Regions from separate parts of the Ramlibacter henchirensis genome, predicted to be linked through region 2. Evidence: riboswitches for the same ligand, from Rfam matches in the RefSeq annotation. Region 2 holds a riboswitch; the other holds the start of a gene.
The links. A riboswitch is a leader RNA that binds a small molecule or an ion and turns the genes downstream of it on or off. The one in region 2 is predicted to bind S-adenosylhomocysteine.
Positions count from the first base shown of each region.

Region 1 (7,265 bases), 600 kb from region 2:
GAACGGTCGATGTGCAGATGCTCCCATCGCCGGGGCTGAAGGACGCCCCCGTGCTCGACCTCATGTGCTCGCACTTCGTGCTGACGCTGGCGGCCAAGCAGGGCGGCAAGTTCAACGTGCGCCGCGACCTCAACGGGCTGCTGTCGCTCTCGGGCCGGCACCTGGTGTGGCCCGCGCCCGCACTGGCCCGCCTGCGCGAATTCCTCGGCCGCCGCTGCAAGGACAACGAGTTCTGGCGTGGCCACGAGCAGCTCTCCACCGCCGAGTTCCTGGATCGCCACGGTGTGTGGCGCGGCCCCTACGAGGAAGGCACGCTCTTCTTCTACCTGGACGAGTACGCCAAGGACCAGCCCAAGGACCTGCTGTCGGTGCTCACCGTCACCGGCGAATGGCTGACCCATGCGCTGAAGAAGCAGTCCACGCTGGTGGAAAAGAACATCGACGCGCTGTCGGGTCTCCTGCAGCTCAACAAGGCCGAGCGTGCGCTGCTCCTCTACGGAACGCTTGCGCGCTACCAGCGTGATCTGCGCAGCATCCTGGTCGAGTTCAAGGTCAACAACGCGCCCGAGGCCTATGCCGCGATCGCCGACATCGCGGGGGTGAACGCGGCCGACGTGGGCGAGGCGCTGCGCGTCGGTTCGCGGCTGGAGCGGATCGGCCTGGTCGAGAACCTCATCTCCGAGCACAACATCACTGACCTGGCCGACCTGATGAAGGTCAGCGAGAAGCTGCCGCCGGTGCTGATGCGCGAATACCGCGACCAGAACGAGCTGATGGCGGTGTTCACCCGGCCCAGCGCGAAGAGCACGCTCGGGCTGTCGGACTTCGCCTTCGTGGAGGAAGACGCGCAGGTCCTGTGCGCGCTGCTGCGCAATGCTGTCGATCGCAAGGAGCCGGGTGTCAACGTGCTGCTGTACGGGCCGCCCGGCACCGGCAAGACCGAACTCGCGAAAGTGGTGGCGCAGGCGGCGGGGCTCGAGCTGTTCGAAGTCGAGTACGCCGACCGCGACGGCAATTCGCTTTCCGGCCGCGACCGCTACCGCTCGCTTCAGATCGCGCAGGTGTTCCTCAAGGGCAGCGCGCAGGCGGCGCTGCTCTTCGACGAAGTGGAAGACGTGTTCCCGCCCATCAGCTCCGAGGCCGCGCAGCTGATCGCGCGCGCCGAGCAGGTGGCGGCTCCCGCCAACGGCAGCGTGAGCGGCAAGGCCTGGGTGAACCAGATCCTGGAATCCAACCCGGTGCCCACGCTGTGGGTCACCAACCGCATCGAGCAGATCGACCCGGCGTTCCGCCGCCGCTTCGCCTATCACCTGGAACTGAAGTCGCCGCCGCCGGGCGCGCGCGAAGGCCTGGTGCGAAAGACGCTGGACGGCGTTTCGGTGTCGGACGGCTTCGTCGCCAAGCTCACCGAACGCAAGGGACTGACGCCGGCGCAGATCCGCACCGCGGTGCGGTTCGCCGGCCTGGCGGGCGGAACGTCGACGTCGGTCGAACAGCTGATCGAACGCCAGCTGCGCAACGCGGACCAGGCCTTGGGCAACCGCACGCCCGGCGCGGCGCGCCCCAGCGTCACCACTTACGACCTGGCGATGCTGAACGTGGAGAGCCGTTTCGAGATCCCGCGCATCGTCGAAGCGCTCAAGGCGCGCGGACACGGCACGCTGTGTTTCTACGGCGCGCCGGGCACGGGCAAGACGGCGCTGGCCGAACACATCGCGCGCCGGCTGGACCGGCCCCTGCTGATCAAGCAGGCCAGCGACCTGATGAGCAAGTTCGTCGGCGAGACCGAGCAGAACATGGCGGCCATGTTCCGCGAAGCCGAGAGCGAGAAGGCGGTGCTGCTGCTGGACGAGGCCGACAGCTTCCTGCAGGACCGGCGCGGCGCGCAGCGCACCTACGAGGTGACGGAAGTGAACGAGATGCTGCAGGGCATGGAGCGCTTCGCCGGCATCTTCGTGTGCACCACCAATCTCATGGACCGTATCGACCAGGCGGCCCTGCGGCGCTTCACCTTCAAGATCCGCTTCAAGCCGCTGACGCCGGCGCAGCGCGAGACGATGTTCGTCAACGAGGCGCTGGGCGGGGAGTCAGGTGCGTTGACGGACGAGATCCGCGCGCGGCTCACGCGGCTGGACCAGCTGTGCCCCGGCGACTTCGCGGCGGTCAAGCGCCAGGTCGACATCCTGGCGGCCGGGGATTTCGGGCCGCTGGAGTTCCTCGAGCAGCTGGAAGCGGAGCACCGCATCAAGCCGGAGGTGCGCGAATCGCGCAACATCGGCTTCGTGCAGTGACTCAGGCCGACGCGAGCACCCGCAGCACTTCCTCGCCGTAGGCCTCGAGCTTGCGCGCGCCGATCCCGCTCACGCCTTCCAGCTGATCCACAGACGTCGGCCCCATCGCAGCGATCGCCGCCAGCGTCGCGTCGTGAAAGATCACGTACGCCGGCAGGTTGTGGGAGCGCGCCACCTCCGCGCGCCAGGCCTTGAGCGCGGCAAAGCGCGATTGCGCGGCATCGGTCAGCCCCGCCGCGACGGCGCTCGCGGTCCCGCTGCGCTCGCGCCGCTTGCGGCCGGCAGGCTGGGACAGCGACTCCCGCAGCAGCACCTGCCGCTCGCCCTTGAGCACCGCACGCGAGCCTTCGGTCAGCCGCAGCGTGTTGAACGACTCCGCGTCCACCGCCACCGAGCCGGTGGCGACCAGCTGGCGCAGCACGCTGCGCAACTGCGGCTCGCTGAACTGCGCGCCGAGCCCGAAGGTGGACAGCTTGTCGTGGCCGAACTGCTCGACCTTCTCCGTGCGCTTGCCGCGCAGGATGTCCATCACGTGCCCGGCGCCGAAGCTGATGCCGCTGGCCTGCTGCACGCGGTACACCGTCGACAGGAGCTTGCGCGCCGCGTCCGTGCCGTCCCACACCTGCGGCGGCGAGAGGCAGTTGTCGCAATTGCCGCAGGGTTGCGACGCTTCGCCGAAGTAGGCGAGCAGCCGCACGCGCCGGCAGTCGGTCGCCTCGGCGAGCGCCAGTAGCGCATCGAGCTTGCCGCGCATGACCTGCTTGAACTCTTCGCCGGCCGGGCTCTCGTCGATCATGCGGCGCTGGTTCACCACGTCCTGCAGGCCGTACAGCATCCAGGCCTGCGCGGGCAGGCCGTCGCGGCCGGCGCGGCCGGTTTCCTGGTAGTAGCCCTCGATGTTCTTGGGCATGTCCAGGTGCGCCACGAAGCGCACGTCGGGCTTATCGATGCCCATGCCGAAGGCGATGGTGGCCACCATCACGACGCCGTCGTCGCGCAGGAAGCGGTCCTGGTTGCGCTGGCGCACGTCGGCGTCCAGGCCGGCGTGGTAGGGCAGGGCGTCGACCCCGCGCTCGCAGAGCGTCTGCGCCGTCTCCTCCACCCGCTTGCGCGACTGGCAGTAGACGATGCCGGCGTCGCCCTCGTGCTCCTGCTCGATGAAGCGCAGCAGCTGCGCCGACGGGTCCTTCTTCTCCACCAGCCGGTAGCGGATGTTGGGCCGGTCGAAGCTGCTGACGAACTGGCGGGCCTCCTGCAGCTGCAGCCGCTCGACGATGTCGGCGCGGGTCGTCGCGTCGGCGGTGGCGGTGAGCGCGATGCGCGGCACGCCCGGATAGCGCTCGTGCAACACCGTGAGGGCCCGGTACTCGGGCCGGAAATCGTGGCCCCACTGGCTGACGCAATGCGCCTCGTCGATGGCGAACAGCGCCAGGCGCCCCTGCTGCCGCAACGTGTCCAGCTGCGAGAGGAAACGCGGCGTCGTCACGCGTTCCGGCGCGGCGTACAGCAGCGTGATCTCGCCGCGCATCAGGCGGCGCTCGACGTCTTGCGCCTCTTCGAACGACAGCGAGGAATTGAGGAACGCGGCCGGCACGCCCGCCTCGTGCAGGGCGCCGACCTGGTCGTGCATCAGCGCGATCAGCGGCGACACCACGATGGTGGCGCCCAGGCCGGCGCGCTCGCGAGCGATGGCGGGCACCTGGTAGCACAGCGACTTGCCGCCGCCGGTGGGCATCAGCACCAGCGCGTCGCCGCCCGCGATGACGTGTTCGACGATGTCGGCCTGCTGGCCGCGGAACCGCTCGTAGCCAAAGACCTGCTGGAGGATGGAGGGGGCGCTGGACACGATCCCCTGATTCTCCCTGCTGGCGGGGGGGCGGAGCACCCGTTTCCTACAATCTGCGGACATGAAGCCCATCGCCTACACCCGCGGCCAGGCCCTGCCGGCCCTGCTCGAGAAACGCATCCTGATCCTGGATGGCGCGATGGGCACCATGATCCAGCGCCTGAAGCTCACCGAAGCCGACTTCCGCGGCGAGCGCTTCCGCGAGCATCCCAAGGACCTGAAGAACAACGGCGAGCTGCTGGTGCTCACGCGGCCCGAAGTGATCCGCGACATCCACGAAGGCTTCCTCGCGGCCGGCGCCGACATCATCGAGACCAACACCTTCGGCGCCAACGCGCTGGCGCAGGACGACTACGAGCTGGCGCACATCTCCCATGAGCTGAACGTGGTGGCGGCCCGGATCGCGCGCGAAGCCGCCGACAAGTTCTCCACACCCGACCAGCCGCGCTTCGTGGCCGGCGCGCTCGGCCCCACGCCGCGCACCGCCAGCATCAGCCCCGACGTGAACGACCCCGGCGCCCGCAACGTCGACTTCGAGCAGCTTCGTGCGGCCTACTACGAACAGGTCGATGGCCTGGTGGAAGGCGGTGTCGACCTGCTGCTGGTGGAAACCATCTTCGACACGCTCAATGCCAAGGCGGCGCTGTTCGCGATCGACGAATTCTTCGAGAAGAGCGGCCAGCGCCTGCCGGTGATCATCAGCGGCACGGTGACCGATGCATCCGGCCGCATCCTCAGCGGCCAGACCGTCACCGCCTTCTGGTACAGCGTGCGCCATGCGCAGCCGCTGGCCGTCGGCCTGAACTGCGCGCTGGGCGCCGCGCTGATGCGGCCCTACATCCAGGAGCTGGCCAAGGCCGCGCCCGACACCTTCATCAGCTGCTATCCCAACGCGGGGCTGCCCAACCCGATGAGCGAGACCGGTTTCGATGAAACGCCCGACGTCACCTCGCGTCTGCTGCGCGACTTCGCGGCCGAGGGGCTGGTGAACATCGTGGGCGGCTGCTGCGGCACCACGCCCGAGCACATCGCCGCGATCGGGCAAGCCGTCGCGCCGCTGCCCACGCGCAGCCGCCGGCGCGAGTTCTTCTACAAGGAAGCGGCGTAGGGCAGCAGCCTTGCGCGTCCGGCGCGGCTACACCTGATGGCTCAGCCACCAGGTCGCCAGGCCGATGATCACGCAGCCGATCGCCACGGCATAGAGGATCCAGCCTGGGAACGAGCCCGGGTCGTCGCGCACGCGGCCGGACACCACCTTGCCGGTCACCGCGGCCACGACGGCCAGGATGAAGGGCCAGACGTAGGTTGGCAGGTCGAAGATTCCCATGCGCCGCAGTGTCCGCGCCGCGCGCGAGCGGTGCTGTCAGGCGTTTTCGCGCGGCGCTGTAGGTTCGCCAAGCTCAGGTGCCGGTGACTCGCGATGCTGCGTCGCACCCTGCCGCTAAAATGACGCCTCTCTCAAGGAGCGTTGCAGCGCCGGCCCGTCCGGCGTCAGGCTTGAGATTCCCAACGACGCTCACCTCGACGCGGCCCGGCCGCAGATCAGACGAAGGTGAGCACGATGCCCGAAACCCCCCACGTCCCCCCGCTCAAGCTATCCGGACTCGAACCGGTCGCCATCGGCCCCGGCAGCCTGTTCGTCAACGTCGGCGAGCGAACCAACGTCACGGGCTCCAAGGCCTTCGCCCGGATGATCCTGGCCGGCCGGTTCGAGGAGGCGCTGGCCGTGGCGCGCCAGCAGGTCGAGAACGGCGCGCAGGTCATCGACGTGAACATGGACGAGGCCATGCTGGACAGCAAGGCCGCGATGGTGCGGTTCCTGAACCTGATCGCCAGTGAGCCGGACATCGCGCGCGTGCCGGTGATGGTGGACAGCTCCAAGTGGGAGGTGATCGAAGCCGGCCTGCGCTGCCTGCAGGGCAAGGGCATCGTCAACTCCATCTCGCTCAAGGAAGGCGAGGCCGAGTTCAAGCGGCAGGCCACGTTGGTGCGGCGCTACGGCGCGGCCGCGGTGGTGATGGCCTTCGACGAGAAGGGCCAGGCCGACAGCTTCGAGCGCAAGACCGAGATCTGCCGGCGCGCCTACCGCATTCTGGTGGACGAAGTCGGGTTCCCGCCCGAGGACATCATCTTCGACCCCAACATCTTCGCCATCGCGACGGGCATCGAGGAGCACAACAACTACGCGGTCGACTTCATCGAGGCCATCCGCTGGATCAAGCAGAACCTGCCCGGCGCCAAGGTCTCGGGCGGTGTGTCGAATGTGAGTTTCTCGTTCCGCGGCAACGACCCGGTGCGCGAGGCCATCCACACCGTGTTCCTCTACCACGCGATCCGCGCCGGTATGGACATGGGCATCGTCAACGCCGGCATGGTGGGCGTGTACGACGAAGTGGAACCCACGCTGCGCGAGCGGGTGGAGGACGTGGTGCTGAACCGCCGGCCCGATGCCGGCGAGCGCCTGGTGGAGATCGCCGAGCAGGCCAAGGGCGCGGCGCGCGACGAGGGCAAGCGCAACGAGTGGCGCCAGCAGCCGGTGGAGCAGCGCCTGGCGCACGCGCTGGTGCACGGCATCACCGACCACATCGTCCCTGACACCGAGGAGATGTACCAGCAGGTCCTGGCCAAGGGCGGCCGCCCGCTGCACGTGATCGAGGGGCCGCTGATGGACGGCATGAACATCGTGGGCGACCTGTTCGGCGCCGGCAAGATGTTCCTGCCGCAGGTGGTGAAGTCGGCGCGCGTGATGAAGCAGGCCGTGGCCCACCTCATTCCCTACATCGAGGAAGAAAAGAAGCAGCAGGAGGCGGCCGGCCAGGACGTGCGGGCCAAGGGCAAGATCGTCATCGCCACCGTCAAGGGCGACGTGCACGACATCGGCAAGAACATCGTGACGGTCGTGCTCCAGTGCAACAACTTCGAGGTCGTGAACATGGGCGTGATGGTCCCGTGCCACGAGATCCTGGCCAAGGCCAAGGTCGAGGGCGCGGACATCGTCGGCCTGTCGGGCCTGATCACGCCGTCGCTGGAGGAGATGCAGTACGTCGCCAGCGAGATGCAGAAGGACGAGCACTTCCGCATGCGCAAGATCCCGCTGCTGATCGGCGGCGCCACCACCAGCCGCGTGC
Region 1 covers NZ_SMLM01000001.1:1,782,252-1,789,516, reverse strand. The annotation lists gene EZ313_RS08860 (ATP-binding protein) at 1-2,291, shown strand, start outside; gene recQ (DNA helicase RecQ) at 2,293-4,209, opposite strand; gene EZ313_RS08850 (homocysteine S-methyltransferase family protein) at 4,199-5,245, shown strand; gene EZ313_RS08845 (hypothetical protein) at 5,273-5,464, opposite strand; S-adenosyl-L-homocysteine riboswitch at 5,593-5,662, shown strand; gene metH (methionine synthase) at 5,699-7,265, shown strand, end outside.
Region 1: another riboswitch for S-adenosylhomocysteine. It lies ahead of metH (methionine synthase); the one in region 2 lies ahead of ahcY (adenosylhomocysteinase).

Region 2 (7,265 bases):
ATCCTGCGGCACCTCACGGTGAAGGAGACGGCGCTCTGGGTGATCGACACCCACGCAGGCGCCGGTCTGTACCGCCTGGACAGCGACTACGCGGGCACCTCGGGCGAGGCCGCCCACGGCGTGCTGCGCCTGGCCGAAGTGGCCGGCACGCAGAACACGATCGACGGCCAGCCGCTGGCCCCGGCGATCGCCGACTACCTAGAGCTCGTGCGCGGCTTCAACCGCGAAGGCCAGCTGCGCATCTACCCCGGCTCACCCTTCCTCGCACAGCGCCTGCTGCGCGAGCAAACGCGCGACAAGCTCAAGCTTTTCGAGCTGCATCCGAGCGACAGCAAGGCCTTGGCCGGCCACGTGGCGCAACTGGGCGCGGGCCGGCAGGTCACGATGGACCGCGCCGACGGCTTCGAGGCGCTCAAGGCGCTGCTGCCGCCGCCGTCGCGCCGCGCGCTGGTCCTCATGGACCCGAGCTACGAGATCAAGAGCGACTACGGCAAGGTCGTCGCCTCGCTGAAGGACAGCCTGCAGCGATTCGCCACCGGCACCTACGCGATCTGGTACCCCGTGATCCCGCGGCCCGAAGCCCACGAGCTGCCGCGGCGCCTCAAGACCGTGGCCCAGCAGGCGCGCAAGCCCTGGCTGCACGCGAGCCTGGCGATCGGCCAGGAAGACGAGCCGCATGTAGCCGGCGAGCCGCACCGGCCGGGCCTGCTGGCCAGCGGCCTGTTCGTGCTGAACCCGCCCCACACGCTCAAGCCGGCCCTGCAGGCGGCGCTGCCGCAATTGCTGCAAGCGCTCGGCCGCGGACGCGGCAAGGGGCAGGTGCTGGAATCCGGCGCCTGAAGCGGCGGTCCCGTCAGCGGATAGCGTCGCGCGGCTCGACCACCGACAGCGACACCGCCTTGGTCCCGCGGCTGAGCAGGCCGATCGCCCTCGCGGCCGCATGGCTCAAGTCGATGATGCGGCCTTTCGTGAACGGTCCCCGATCGTTGATGCGCACCGTGACCTCGCGCCCGTTCTCCAGGCTGCGCACCTTCACGTGCGTTCCGAACGGCAGCGTGGGATGGGCGGCGGTCATCGCGGTCATGTCGAAGCGCTCGCCGCTCGCCGTGCGCCGCCCGTGAAAGGGGAGGCCATACCAGGACGCGATGCCGCGCTGCAGCTCGGCGCCGACGGACGGAGAGACTGATTCCGGAACAGCCTCCTGCACCGCCTCCTGCGTCTCTTCGTCCACCGTGTGCGGCAGCGGAATCGCGCAGCCCGACAAAGCTGCCGCCAGCACGAGCGCCGCCGGCAACCGCAGCAAACCGCTCCTCATCGACCCAATCGCCGGCAGATCTCCAGCGTGGCCGCGGCCTGGTTCATCGTGTAGAAGTGGATGCCCGGCGCACCCTCGGCCTGCAGCCGTTCGCACAAGGCGGTGACCACGTCCAGCCCGAACGCCTTGATCGACTCGCTGTCGTCGCCGAAGCCTTGCAGGCGCAGCCGGATCCAGCGCGGGATCTCCGCCCCGCACGCGTCCGAGAACCGCAGCAGCTGGCTGCTGCTGGTGATCGGCATGATCCCCGGCACCACCGGCACCGACACGCCCCGCTTGCGCAGCTCTTCGACATAGCGCAGGTACGCATCCGCATTGAAGAAGTACTGCGTGATGCCCGCATCCGCGCCCGCTTCCACCTTGGCGATGAAGGCGGCGATGTCGGCATCAGGCGACTTCGACTGAGGATGCACCTCGGGATAAGCCGCGACTTCGAGCTGGAACTGCCGCCCCGTCTCGCTGCGGATGAAGGCCACCAGCTCGCTGGCGTAGCGGAACTCGCCGCCGAGGCCATAGCCGCTGGGCAGGTCGCCCCGCAGCGCGACGATGCGCTGGACGCCCGCCGCGGCATACGCGACCAGCCGCTCGCGGATGCTCTCGCGCGTCTGGCCGATGCACGACAGGTGCGGCGCGGCCGGGCAGCCCTCGGCCATGATCTCCTTGACCGCCTGCAGCGTGCCTTCCTGCGTCGAGCCGCCCGCGCCGAACGTGACCGAGCAGAACTCGGGCTGCAGCGCATACAGCTTCTGCCGCGCCGCGCGCAGCTTCACCGCGCCCTCCTCGGTCTTGGGCGGAAAGAACTCCAGGCTGATCGGTAGCTTGTTTTTCATGCACCCCTCCTTGCATGGACGAAGAATTCGCGGTTGCCGTCGCCGCCCGCGATCGGGCTGTCGACCCAGCCCAGCACCTCCAGGCCGCAGGCGGCGCACGCATCGCGGATGCGCCGCTCCACCTGCGGATAGAGCGAAGCATCGCGCACGATGCCGCCCTTGCCCAGCTGGCCGGGCTGCAGCTCGAACTGCGGCTTGACCAGCATCAGCAGCCGCCCGCCGGCCGCGAGCAGCGGCGCGAGCACGGGCAGCACCAGCGTCAACGAGATGAACGACAGGTCGCCGACGACGAGGTCGAAGCCCGCCTCGACACCGGCCTGCCGCAGCATCGCCGCATCGAGCTCTCGCGCGTTCACCTTCTCCAGGCAGACGACGCGCGGATCGGTCCGCAGCCTTTCGTGCAACTGACCGTGGCCGACGTCGACCCCGACCACCTTCGCCGCGCCGCGCTGCAACAGGCAGTCGGTGAAACCGCCGGTGGACTGGCCCACATCGAGGCAGCGCAGTCCGCCGGAATCGATGCCCGCCGATAGCAACGCGCCTTCGAGCTTGAGCCCGCCGCGAGAGACATAGCGCGCCTCCGCGTCGTCGAGCAACTCGAGCTCGGCTGTGGCCGGCACCTCGTCACCGTTCTTGGCCACCGCATGCCAGCCCCGCGCGTCGCGCCAGCGCAGGCCGGACGAGATCAGGCGCTGCGCCTGCGAGCGCGTGGCGGCGAGGCCGCGTTCGACGAGGAGCTGGTCGGCTCGCATTGAATGTATTCCTCCCTCCCCTCCCGGGGGAGGGCCGGGGTGGGGGCACGCACGGCGGCTGTACAAACTCGGTGCATGAGCGAGCACCGGAGCGCCCCCACCCCAACCCTCCCCCCGAGGGGGAGGGAGAAGATGCATCAATACCGGTACGTGTCCGCCTTGTACGGACCGGCCTTGTTCACCCCGATATACGCCGCCTGCGCCTCCGTCAGCTCGGTCAGCTGGGCGCCGAGCTTCGACAGCTGCAGCCGCGCGACCTTCTCGTCGAGGTGCTTGGGCAGCACGTACACCTTGCCCACTTCATAGGCCTGCGGTTTGGTGAACAGCTCGATCTGCGCCAGCGTCTGGTTGGCAAAGGAGGAGGACATCACGTAGCTCGGGTGGCCGGTCGCGCAGCCCAGGTTCACCAGGCGGCCCTTGGCCAGCAGGATGATGCGCTTGCCGTCCTCGAAGATCACGTGGTCGACCTGCGGCTTGATCTCTTCCCACTTGCACTTCTTCTCGATCGTCGCGACGTCGATCTCGTTGTCGAAGTGGCCGATGTTGCAGACGATGGCCTGGTCCTTCATCTTCGCCATGTGGGCGTAGGTGATGACGTCGCGGTTGCCCGTCGCGGTGACGAAGATGTCGGCCTTGTCGGCGGCGTAGTCCATCGTCACCACGCGGTAGCCTTCCATCGCGGCCTGCAGCGCGTTGATCGGGTCGATCTCGGTCACCCACACCTGGGCCGACAGCGCACGCAGCGCCTGGGCGCTGCCCTTGCCCACGTCGCCGTAGCCGCACACGAGGGCGACCTTGCCGGCCACCATCACGTCGGTGGCGCGCTTGATGCCGTCCACCAGCGATTCGCGGCAGCCGTACAGGTTGTCGAACTTGCTCTTGGTGACCGAGTCGTTGACGTTGATCGCGCGGAACTTCAGCAGGCCCTTGTTGGCCATGTCCTGCAGGCGGTGCACGCCGGTCGTGGTTTCTTCCGTCACGCCGATGATCTCCTTCGCCTTGCGCGAATACCAGGTCGGGTCTTCCTTGAGCTTCTTGCGGATGGCGGCGTAGAGGATGCGCTCCTCCTCGCTGGAATGGGTGTCGATCAGCGACAGGTCCTGCTCGCAGCGCTGGCCCAGGTGCATCAGCAGCGTGGCGTCGCCGCCGTCGTCCAGGATCATGTTCGGCCCTTCGTGCTCGCCGCCCTTGGCGCCGAATTCGAAGATGCGATGCGTGTAGTCCCAGTAGTCCTCCAGCGACTCGCCCTTGACGGCGAACACCGGCGTGCCGGCGGCGGCGATGGCCGCGGCGGCATGGTCCTGGGTGGAGAAGATGTTGCACGAGGCCCAGCGCACCTGCGCGCCAAGCGCCTGCAGCGTCTCGATCAGCACCGCGGTCTGGATCGTCATGTGCAGCGAGCCGGTGATGCGCGCACCCTTGAGCGGCTGGCTCTTCGCGAATTCCTGGCGGATGGCCATCAGGCCCGGCATCTCGGTCTCGGCGATGCGGATTTCCTTGCGGCCCCAGTCGGCCAGCGAGAGGTCGGCGATGGCGCAGTCTTGTGCGCGGTTGGGCTTGAGAACGGCGTTCATGGATGCTCCAAAAGCTGTGTTTCGGGTCAACCACTGCCTGGGGGAACTCACCTCACAGGACAGTGGGTGAGCGTCGTTGCTGTAGGTTCCGAGCCTCACACCGCGACGGGTGCTGCAACGCTCCTCGGATGGGCGTGATTATACGAGCCGCCCCACGGCCGGGCCTCCCTGCGGTACAAAGCCCCATGCCCGCCGCGCAGCCGTTCTCCGCCCCGATCGAACCCATGCTGGCGAAGATCGCCGATGAGCTGCCCACCGGCGACGGTTTCCTCTTCGAACCCAAGTGGGACGGTTTCCGCGCCCTGGTGTTCCGCGACGCGGACGGCGTGGTGATCCAGAGCCGCGACCTCAAGCCCCTCAACCGCTACTTCCCCGAGCTGGAGAAAGTGCTCGCCGAGCAGCTGCCCAAGGGCTGCATCCTCGACGGCGAGATCGTGGTCGTCGGTCCGCGCGGCCTCGACTTCGACGCGCTGCAGCAGCGGATCCACCCGGCCGCCTCGCGCATCTCCAGGCTCGCGAAGGAGACGCCGGCCGGCTTCGTCGCCTTCGACCTGCTGGCCGCCGGCGGCAAGCCGATCACGGAGCTGCCGCAGCAGGAGCGTCGCGTGCGGCTGGAGCGCCTGCTCGGCCAGGCCAGGCCGCCGCTATACCTCACGCCGGTCACCACCGACCGCGCGCAGGCGCAGGACTGGCTGCAGCGCTTCGAAGGCGCGGGCCTGGACGGTGTGGTCGCCAAGCCCGCGAATGCGACTTACCAGCCCGGCAAGCGCGCGATGTTCAAGATCAAGCATGCGCGAACGGCCGATTGCGTGGTGGCGGGCTTTCGCTGGTACAAGGACACGCAGGATGCGGTCGGCTCGCTGCTGCTGGGCCTCTACAACGAATCCGGCGTGCTGCAGCACGTGGGCGTGACGTCGTCGTTCACGATGGCGATGCGGCGCCAGCTGCTCGAAGAACTCGCGCCGCTGCGCGAGAACGCAATGGCCGACCATCCGTGGCGCGACTGGGCACAGGCCAGCGTGGGGGACGTCGACCGGATGCCCGGCGCCAAGTCTCGCTGGAGCGGTGGCAAGGACCTGAGCTGGGAGCCGCTGCGCCCCGAGCGGGTCTGTGAGGTCAAGTACGACCATCTTCAGGGTGAGCGCTTCCGGCACGCGACCACCTTCCTGCGCTGGCGGCCCGACAAGCCGCCGCAGGACTGCCGCTACGACCAGCTCGAGGTGACATCGCCGTTCGAGCTGGCGCAGGTGTTCCGGGCCGCATAGCCCCCCAGCTCAAACCGCGCATGAAAGTCACCGCCAGCGTCTTCAAGGCTTATGACATCCGCGGCACGGTGCCGGCCACGTTGAACGAACCGCTGGCGTACGCCATCGGCCGCGCGTTTGCGGGCGAGGCACTTGCGCAGGGAGAGCGCACGGTCGTGGTCGGGCGCGATGGGCGGGTGAGCAGCCCGGCGCTCGCGAGCGCCCTGATGCGCGGGCTCGCAGAGGGCGGACTCGACGTGGTCGATATCGGCCTGGCCACCACGCCGATGCTGTATTTCGCCGCCACCACGCTGGCGCGCAGCGGCATCCAGGTCACGGCCAGCCACAACCCGCGCGACGACAACGGCTTCAAGCTGCTGCTGGCGGGCCGCACGCTGCATGGCCCGGCGCTGCAGCAGCTGAGGCAGGTGATCGAGCGCGAGGACTGGAAGCCGGCATCGGCGGCCGGCCAGCCGCGGCAGGCCGACATCGCGGGCGCATACATCGACCGCATCGCGGGCGATGTGCGGCTGGCCCGCCCGCTGAAGGTCGTGATCGATTGCGGCAACGGCGTGGCCGGCGCATTCACGCCGCAGGTGCTGCGCGCGATCGGCTGCGATGTCGTGGAGCTGTTCACCGAAGTGGACGGCACGTTTCCGAACCACCACCCCGACCCGGCGAAGCCCGAGAACCTGCGCGACCTGATCGCGACGGTGCAGCAGACCGGCGCCGACCTCGGCCTGGCGCTCGACGGCGACGGCGATCGCCTCGGGGTCGTGACGCGAAGCGGCCAGATCATCTGGCCCGACCGTCAGCTGATGTTGTTGGCGCAAGACGTGCTGTCGAGGCACCCGGGCGCGCCCATCGTGTTCGACGTCAAGTCGACGCAGCGGCTGCCCGAGGCCATCGCCGCCGCGGGCGGCCGGCCGGTGATGGACCGCAGCGGCTACGTGCTGCTGAAGGACCGCATGCTCGAACTGGGCGCGCCGCTCGCGGGCGAGATGAGCGGGCACCTGTTCTTCAACGAGCGCTGGTACGGCTTCGACGACGGCACGTACGCCGCGGCGCGCGTGCTGGAGATCCTCTCGCGCCACGACGATCTGGGCGCCGTGCTGGAGGCGCTGCCCACGAGCTGCTCGACGCCGGAGCTGCACGTGCCCTGCGCCGAAGGCGAGGCGCACCGTGTCGCCGCCGAACTGGCGGCGCTCGCGGGCCACAACGCTCCCCACGGTGCGCAGGTCTGCACGATCGACGGACTGCGGCTGGACTGGCCGGACGGCTTCGGCCTGGTGCGCGCGTCGAACACCACGCCGGTGCTCACGGTGCGCTTCGAAGGCCACACGCCCGAGGCCCTGCAGCGGATCGAGCGCGAGATGATGGCGCTGCTGCGCCGAGTCAAACCCGACGCCGCGTTCGCCTCCAGCTCACACTGACTCCCGCCCGACACGCAGCGTCCACATCGTTTCGGGCTCGGCGCCCCAGCGCTGCTTGTACGGCTCGGTCCCGCGCAGGAAATCGAACAGCGCCGCGCCTTCGGCCTGGGCCTGCCC
Region 2 covers NZ_SMLM01000001.1:2,378,346-2,385,610, reverse strand. The annotation lists gene EZ313_RS11750 (23S rRNA (adenine(2030)-N(6))-methyltransferase RlmJ) at 1-840, shown strand, start outside; gene EZ313_RS11745 (septal ring lytic transglycosylase RlpA family protein) at 854-1,315, opposite strand; gene metF (methylenetetrahydrofolate reductase [NAD(P)H]) at 1,312-2,145, opposite strand; gene EZ313_RS11735 (TlyA family RNA methyltransferase) at 2,142-2,897, opposite strand; gene ahcY (adenosylhomocysteinase) at 3,035-4,471, opposite strand; S-adenosyl-L-homocysteine riboswitch at 4,533-4,603, opposite strand; gene EZ313_RS11725 (ATP-dependent DNA ligase) at 4,657-5,736, shown strand; gene EZ313_RS11720 (phosphomannomutase/phosphoglucomutase) at 5,757-7,148, shown strand; gene EZ313_RS11715 (GNAT family N-acetyltransferase) at 7,140-7,265, opposite strand, start outside.